Regions from separate parts of the Exiguobacterium sp. s34 genome, predicted to be linked through region 2. Evidence: a T-box and tRNA genes for the amino acid it is inferred to sense, from the RefSeq annotation. Region 2 holds a T-box; the other holds one or more tRNA genes.
The links. A T-box is a leader RNA that pairs with one kind of tRNA and senses whether it is charged. The one in region 2 lies ahead of ileS (isoleucine--tRNA ligase), so its partner is inferred to be a tRNA-Ile.
Positions count from the first base shown of each region.

Region 1: it encodes a tRNA-Ile, which carries the amino acid that the T-box ahead of ileS (isoleucine--tRNA ligase) is inferred to sense. The anticodon was not compared.

Region 1 is NZ_JACSKE010000003.1:7,585-12,016, reverse strand. Features, by position in the region: gene KNO87_RS06935 (superoxide dismutase) at 1-446, opposite strand, end outside; gene KNO87_RS06930 (alpha-amylase) at 531-2,003, opposite strand; tRNA gene KNO87_RS06925 (tRNA-Ile) at 2,118-2,191, opposite strand; tRNA gene KNO87_RS06920 (tRNA-Met) at 2,199-2,272, opposite strand; gene KNO87_RS06915 (Na/Pi cotransporter family protein) at 2,380-4,023, opposite strand; gene KNO87_RS06910 (hypothetical protein) at 4,204-4,432, shown strand, end outside.
Region 2 is NZ_JACSKE010000002.1:225,196-229,627, reverse strand. Features, by position in the region: gene KNO87_RS04805 (YggS family pyridoxal phosphate-dependent enzyme) at 1-366, shown strand, start outside; gene KNO87_RS04800 (cell division protein SepF) at 390-860, shown strand; gene KNO87_RS04795 (YggT family protein) at 865-1,134, shown strand; gene KNO87_RS04790 (YlmH family RNA-binding protein) at 1,138-1,908, shown strand; gene KNO87_RS04785 (DivIVA domain-containing protein) at 1,928-2,476, shown strand; T-box leader at 2,480-2,699, shown strand; gene ileS (isoleucine--tRNA ligase) at 2,753-4,432, shown strand, end outside.

The sequences.
Region 1 (4,432 bases), on a different contig from region 2:
TGGTTTGGTGTAGACGTCACTTCAAGTTTACCGTTCTTCACGACGAGCCATGCCCATCCAGATCCGAAACGAGTTGTTGCAGCTTTTGTGAATTCGTCTTTGAATGCATCGAAGCTACCGAACGACTCATCGATTGCAGCAGCAAGTTCGCCAGACGGTGTGCCATTCTCGTTTTTCTTCAAGAGTTTCCAGAAGAACGAGTGGTTCCAGTGACCGCCACCATTGTTACGGACAGCAGTTTGAATGTCAGCAGGAAGTGAATCGATTTTTTGGAGCAAGTCTTCGAGTGAAGAGTACTCCACGTCTTTTCCTTCGAGTGCATTGTTTACGTTTGTGACGTAAGTGTTGTGGTGTTTCGTGTGGTGGATTTCCATCGTGCGTGCATCAATGTGTGGTTCGAGTGCATCATATGCGTAATCAAGTTGTGGTAATTCAAATTTAGCCATTACTAAAATCCCCCTTAAAATTGTTGTGAACATCGTTCGTTATAAATGTAACAGATTTGTGACGGTCGACTCAATTGTAATGCCTCACTCTACATCTTCTTCTGGTAACGCCCAGACTGAAATAGATCCCGCCGCCACTTTAAATACCCCAAATCCTTCGTCATCAATCTCAATTTTATCTTCACGCGTATTCGTCAAGTCGACCCATGTTTCACCAGCTCGCTCTTCCCCGACGAACATACGCTTTTCAGCCTCGTCCGAAGTTGAGATGAGAACGGCACATCCTGAACGTTCAATTTCTTCCACACCTTTACGCACCCATCCGATGACGTTTGAATCATCGAAATAGTCGTCCTGTTCCCCGTAAGCTTTTTCTCGACGAGCATAAAGAAGTGTATCGATGGCTAGCTTCATTCCGTCGGTTGGGTGAGGGCCATCTATGCCATAATAATCTCCATAGAACACACATGGATAGCCATCTTTACGAAGTAAAACGAGACCGTATGCGATTTGCTTGAACCAATCTTTCACCCATGACTCAAGCGCCTCTTCAGGCTGTGAATCGTGATTGTCCACGAACGTTACCGCGTGAAGCGGGTGTGACTGGACGAGCGTGTCATCAAAAATGGTTCGCATATCGAACGAGGCACCTTCCTCCGAGGCTTGATGCAGTTTATAGTGGAGAGGAACATCGAACAAATCGACGTGGTAATCGATGTTATCGAGAAATTCGCGGCAAGCATCGAGATCTGATTTCCAAAACTCTCCGACGAAATAGAATTGGTCGCCTTTCTCTTCTCGCATCGTTTGACTGAACTCTTTGACGAAATCGTAGTTGATATGTTTGATTGCATCCAATCGGAATCCGTCACACTTCGTTTCCTCAATGAACCATTTACCCCAATTCAACACTTCTTCCCTGACTTCAGGATGATGATAATCGATGTTCGCGAACATCAAATAATCATACACACCGAATTCATCATCGACATTATCATTCCATCTCTTGTTTTCTCCAACAATGAAGAAAATCCCGGAACGGTCTGTCGCCGCATCGTAATCGGTCCCATTAAAATGAGTGAAGTCCCATTTGAACGAAGAATATTTCCCATCCCGGGCTTCATAATCAAACTTTGTCCATCCCTCGATTTCAAAAGGCTCATCTGAAAGGACTTTCGTGCGGTCATCCGGATCCACTTCTAATACTTCAAACTTCTCGGTCGCATCCGCACCTGCTTTATGGTTCATAACGACGTCCATATAAATTTGCATCCCTAGTTCTTGCTGACAGAACGATGTCGCTTCAAGAAGTTCTTTCTTCGTGCCATATTTTGTGGCAATCGATCCTTTTTGATCGAACTCACCTAAATCATATAAGTCATAAATGCCGTACCCCGTGTCCTTATCACTCTGTCCTTTTGTGACAGGAGGTAACCAGAGCGCTGTAATTCCGGCTTTATTTAAATCTTCTGCTCTCTCTTTTAACCGCTTCCAATGTTTTTGATCCGCTTCGACATGCCATTCAAAAAACTGCATCATGGTGTGATTTCGTTCCATTTTGTCCGCCTCATTTCATATTTTTCAAAAAACAAAATGCTAACGAGTATTTACCCATGAAATTTAGATTGAAAACAAAAAAACAACTTTCACAAAATGAAAGTTGTTTTGGAATGGACCCTGTAGGACTTGAACCTACGACCGGACGGTTATGAGCCGTCTGCTCTAACCAGCTGAGCTAAGGGTCCTTATAAGTAGCGGCGGAGGGAGTCGAACCCACGACCTCACGGGTATGAACCGTACGCTCTAGCCAGCTGAGCTACACCGCCATGTTGTTATACAGTAATAATATACTGAATATGTTATACAGTGTCAAGGAAAATTCCTTGCTAAGTACAGAAAAACACTCCGACTATTTAGCCGGAGTGCTCCATCTTTATACAGTTACTTCGTTCGCGTCTTCAAGTGTGATTTCTGTGATGTTCATGGCATGGTCACCGATCCGCTCAAGGTTTGAGAGCATGTCGACAAAGAACATACCTGCTTGTCCATCACAAGCACCCGTGTTCAAGCGAACAACATGGTTTTTACGGAATTGACGCTCGAGCATATCGAGTTTCGCTTCCATTTCGATGACTTTACGTGCTTCGACCATGTCACCGCTCGCTAACGTCTGAAGTGATTTCTCTAACGTTTCGCGTGTGAGGTCATACATTTCAGTCAATTCTTTTTGAGCATCTGCTGAAAGTGTCACTTTCGTAGCAGTCTTATAGTCAATCAACTCAATGATGTTTTCAACGTGGTCACCGATTCGTTCGATATCGTTGATCGCATGCATGAGCGTCTTGTGTTCTTGTGATTCTTGCTCGGTCAAATCGACAGCTGCCAATTTTACGAGGTAATCTGTAATTTTCGCATTCAACGAGTTCAATGCTTCTTCGATATGCGCAGACTTTTCAGAGTGCTTTTTATCCCCTGTTGTCAAATAGTTACGCGCTTCGTCAAGACCAAGTTTTGCGAAATCTCCCATTCGGATGACTTCGTATTTCGCTTGTTCCACTGCGATCGATGGCGACTGTTGAATGAAGATTGGATCCAAATGCTGTGCTTTCGTATCGACGATTGAATCTTCACCCGGCACCAATTTCGTCACGATCCACGCAATCGACCCGATGAACCAGAACTGGACGAATGTGTTGACGACGTTAAACGTACCGTGTGCGAATGCAATTTGCATCTTGTCTTCAATTGCCAAGAAGTCTGTAATCCAATAAATATAGTTTGTGAACGGAATTAACAAAATCATGAAGATTGTCGTTCCGATTAAGTTAAAGATAACGTGCGCTGCAGCTGCACGACGTGCGGCAACTGATGCACCGATTGATGCCAAAATGGCTGTGATTGTCGTACCAATGTTGTCACCAAACAATACCGGAAGAGCGGCATCCAAGTCGATTGAACCACCCGCATAGAGCTCTTGCAAAATTCCGATTGTTGCAGAAGATGACTGGACGATGACTGTAAATACCGTACCGACGATGACACCGAGGAACGGATTGTCACTCATTGATTGCGTCAAGTCGATGAAATACTCACTTGAGCGGAGCGGACGCATTCCGTCACCCATCAACTCAAGACCATAGAACAATGCCCCGAGGCCAAAAATAACTTGTCCAAGGTGCTGGTAACGCTCTTTCTTAAAGAAGAAGAGTAAGACTGCACCGATTGCAATCATCGGGAGTGAATACTCACCGACATCGAATCCGATGATAAATGCCGTCACCGTTGTACCGATGTTTGCCCCCATGATGACTCCGATTGCTTGACGGAGTGTCATGAAGCCGGCGCTAACAAGTCCGACCGTAATAACGGTTGTACCTGAAGAAGATTGAATCAATACAGTAACGATGATCCCGGCGAGTACACCAAGGAATGGATTCGTTGTATACTTATCTAGGATGTCACGCAGGCGATTCCCTGCAGACTTTTGGAGTCCGTCTCCCATCGATTTGATCCCGAAGAGGAAGATCCCTAGACCTCCAAAAAACATGAATAACATTTCTTGCAAATTGTATTCCACGATTTTTGTACTCCTTTTAATTAAGAATTGGTTGGATTTGCTTGGTTTTTAATGCCCTACTCATTATGCCTTCATCGGCGTCTTCATGTAAACACGTTTTATGTAAAAGTTTTATTAAAACACTGTACTATTTTAACCATTTTTCTATTAGTTGTAATATAACAGATTGGAGTTTTTAGCATGTTGTCCACCATCTTTACGTTCCTTCGAACAAGTTTAGTGCCATCAAAGCGAACACTACGCCTTCGACTCGCTCCGCTTCATGCCTATATGGGAGCCACTCTCGTGTTGACGCTCCTGATCACCGTCTTGGACTTTGTTGTGATTCGTCCTGACTTTTTCATTCCGATGTGGCTATTCTTACATGGATTCGCCATCTTCTTTTTCTATTTACTGTGGGTCGCCATCA
Region 2 (4,432 bases):
TCACTCGCTGCAGAGATTGATAAACGGGCGAACAAAACAATCGATTGTTTCGTTCAAGTGAACACGTCGGGAGAAGATTCAAAACATGGTCTCGAAATAGAGGAAGTTATGCCTTTCATCGAGAACTGTAAACAGTATCCTCATATTCGAATCATCGGGTTGATGACGATGGCACCGTTCACCGAAGAGGAGACAGTCGTTCGCGAGACGTTCAGCCGTTTACGTCAATTACGTGATGAAGTAACCGCAAAGGCGTTTGAACACGCACCTTGCACGGAACTGTCGATGGGGATGTCAAACGATTACCCGATCGCGATTGAAGAAGGCGCATCGTTTGTTCGTATTGGTACCGTACTTGTGCAATAATATATCTTAAGGAGGAATCCGTTATGTCAATCAAAAACAAAATGAAAGATTTCTTTGGACTTGAGGAAGATCCGAACAGCACATACGAAGAAGAAGAGTTTGCCGTCGCAAACACAACCACACCTTCTTCGACTGAAACATCGGTCGTGAGACAAGAAGATCGTCCGAAATCAGCAAATAATCTTGTGGCGTTAAATACGAAGAAGAAAGAACGTTCGAAAGTCGTATTGGCCGAACCACGTGTATTTGCTGAGGCGCAAGATATTAGCGACCAATTGAAAGAAAACCGTGCTGTCATCGTCAATCTTCAGCGCATGTCAAAAGAGCAATCACGTCAAGTCGTCAACTTCCTTTCCGGTGTCGTTTATGCACTAGAAGGATCGATGACTTCGATTGGACATAACACGATTCTGTGTACTCCGAACAATGTCGAATTGACTGGTTCAATCTCAAACTTGATTTCGGAGGATGAACTTCATAGTAAAGGGTGGTAACTGAATGGAAAACGTAATCCCTGCCTTAGGCAATACGTTGAGTACTTTGCTTGGTATCTATAGCTGGGTCCTCATCGGCTATATCTTATTATCATGGTTCCCGAATGCGCGTGAATCAATGTTCGGACAAATTTTATCGTTCTTATGTGAACCATTTTTAGCACCGTTCCGTCGAATCATCCCGCCAATCGGTGGCATGCTCGATATCTCTCCAATCGTCGCGTTGTTCGTGCTTCGGATGGCACAAGCCGGCATCGCTGCTATTTTCGGGTGATGTATGAGCGTTTATGATCATTATCGACCAAGTGAACGGGCGTTCGTGGAGCAAGTGCTAGATTGGGTACAACAAGTCGAGGACAGCTACGTATTGAAGTTGACGGACTTTTTAGACCCTCGTGAACAGCAAATCGTCAAACAGCTTGTCGGTAAACAGCTCGTCATTCATGACGATGGCGGATTCGAAGGAGCAGAACGCCGTCGGTTGATTTTGGCGCCAGAGTACTATGAACTGAACGTTGATGATTTTGAAATCGAGATTCGTCGCATCGAATATCCGACAAAATTTGTTGACCTGACGCATCGGCAAGTGACTGGAACCTTACTCAACGCTGGACTGAAGCGTCAAAAGTTTGGGGATGTCGTCCTTGAAGATGAAATCGTCCAGTTTGCGACAACCCGTGAAGCGGTCGGATTTATCGAAATGAACTTGGAACGTGTCGGAAAAGCAAAAGTTCGCATTTCTGCTGTTGCGAAAGATGACATTCTCGTCGTTCCAGAAACAGAATGGGTCGAAGGGTTTGGGATTGTATCCTCGTTGCGATTTGATACCGTCGCGAGCGAGGTGCTTAACATATCACGTCAGAAAGCCCAAGCGCTTGTGAAACATGGTGACTGTAAAGTGAATCATAAAGCCATCGAAGATCCGAGCTTCATGCTTGAACCAGACGATCTTCTATCCGTTCGTGGATACGGTCGTATTAAGATGATGGAGATTCTTGGTTCGACCAAACGTGAAAAGATTAAAATCCAGTATGGGACCATACGTTAAATTTTAGGAGGAAAGTCGAATGGCGTTGACACCGATTGATATTCATAATAAAGAATTCTCTTCCCGTTTTCGTGGGTACGACATCGATGAGGTCAATGAATTTTTAGATCAAATCATTAAAGAGTTTGAACTATTGATTCGTGAGAATCGACGGTATGAAGAACTTGTCAACGATATGCAAGCTCGCATTGACTACTTCTCCTCGATGGAAGATACGTTGAACAAGTCGATTATCGTCGCGCAGGAAGCTGCGGAAGAAGTGAAGAACAATGCACAAAAAGAAGCGAGCCTGATTTTGAAACAAGCGGAACGTGAAGCGTACGCTCGTGAAGAAGAAGCAGCCCGTAAAGAGCAGCTCGCAGAACGTGAAGTCGTGCAAATGCTCAAAAAAGTGGAATTGTATCGGACGCGTTTCCGTGTCCTCGTCGATGCCCAGATGGAGCTCTTGAATAGCACGGAATGGGAAACGATTGTAGGAGAACCGCCTGTTCAGACGGTTCTTGACGATAGATCAGAACTTGCGTATAATGACCACGAAGTCACACAGAATGAAGAACAACATGGATAAATGATCAACACGTTGAGTAGGACGCGTCGATCGAGTCATACCTACGAAGCGACTTAGGGACGGTGAGAGCCTAAGAGAAAGACTCGAATCGGTATCCCCTATGAGTTGTCACGCTGAACAATAGTAAGCGTGACCGCCTGACCTCGTTATCGGTTACCGAGAGCGGTCTCATGAAAGTGAGACTAGTAGGGTGGTACCGCGAGTCAACCAACTCGTCCCTATCAGGGATGGGTTGGTTTTTTTTGTTTTCTAATAAATGTTGATGGAGGAGTTTCGATGAACTACAAAGACACGCTATTAATGCCAAACACAGAATTCGCAATGCGTGGGAATTTACCAAAACGCGAACCAGCGATGCAAACAGAATGGGAAGACATGGACCTTTACAACAAGGTACAAGAGAAAAATGCTGGGAAACCACAATACATCTTGCATGACGGCCCTCCATATGCGAACGGCGACATCCATATGGGACATGCGATGAACAAAGTATTAAAAGACATCATCGTTCGTTTCAAAGGGATGAACGGGTACCAGTCTCCAATGATTCCAGGTTGGGACACACACGGTCTTCCAATCGAGAACGCCCTTCAAAAAGCCGGCGTCAACCGCAAGGAGATGACAGTCGCTGAATTCCGTGAAAAGTGTGCGGAGTATGCGATGGAGCAGGTGAACTCGCAACGTGAACAGTTCAAACGTCTTGGTCTTCTTGCAGACTTTGAAAATCCATATATCACACTTCTTCCAGAATACGAGGCGGCACAAATCCGCTTGTTCGGAACGATGGCTGAAAAAGGATACATCTATAAAGGGAAAAAGCCAGTATATTGGTCGCCATCTTCAGAGTCTGCACTCGCGGAAGCGGAGATCGAATATTACGATAAAAAATCACCAGCCATCTATGTGGCATTCCGCGTCGTAGACGGTAAAGACACATTGACGTCTGACGATCACTTTGTCATCTGGACAACGACTCCTTGGACAATCCCAGCGAACCTTGGGATCGCAGTGAGTGATGAGTTGACATACACGCGCATCGAGCATGAAGGAAAAGGTTATATCGTCGCAGAGACGCTCGTTGAAGAAGTGACGACAGCGCTCGGATGGTCTGATTTCACAGTGAGCGGCTCATGGAATGGTCGTGACTTTGAATATATGACGGCTCAACATCCACTATATGACCGCACATCGCTCGTCATGCTTGGCGATCACGTCACAGCGGATGCGACTGGACTCGTCCACACAGCTCCAGGTCACGGGGAAGATGACTATCGTGTCGGACAGGCTTACGGCTTAGACGTCCTTTGCCCGGTCGATGACCGTGGTTACATGACGACTGAGGCTCCTGGTTTCGAAGGGTTGTTCTATGAAGATGCGAACAAGCAAATCGGGATGAAACTTGAAGAGAACGGTTTCTTGCTCAACTTGAAATTCATCAAACACTCGTACCCACACGACTGGCGTACGAAAAAACCAGTCATCTTCCGTGCGACACCGCAATGGTTCGCTTCAATCAAAGACTTCCGCGAAGACATGCTTCGTGAAATCGAAGAAGTAAACTGGGTTCCTGAATGGGGAATGACACGTCTTTACAACATGGTCCGTGACCGTGGGGACTGGGTCATCAGTCGTCAACGTGCGTGGGGCGTACCAATCCCAATCTTCTATGCAGAGGATGGAACGGAAATCATCACAAACGAGACAATCGATCACGTCGCGAACTTGTTCCGCGAACACGGATCAAACGTTTGGTACGAGCGCGAAGCAAAAGACCTTCTCCCTGAAGGATTCACGCATCCGAACAGCCCGAATGGCGAATTCCGTAAAGAGCTCGACATCATGGACGTCTGGTTCGATTCAGGTTCATCACACGCGGGTGTGTTAGAAGAACGTGAAAACCTACGTCGCCCGGCAGACCTCTATCTTGAAGGGTCTGACCAATACCGTGGTTGGTTC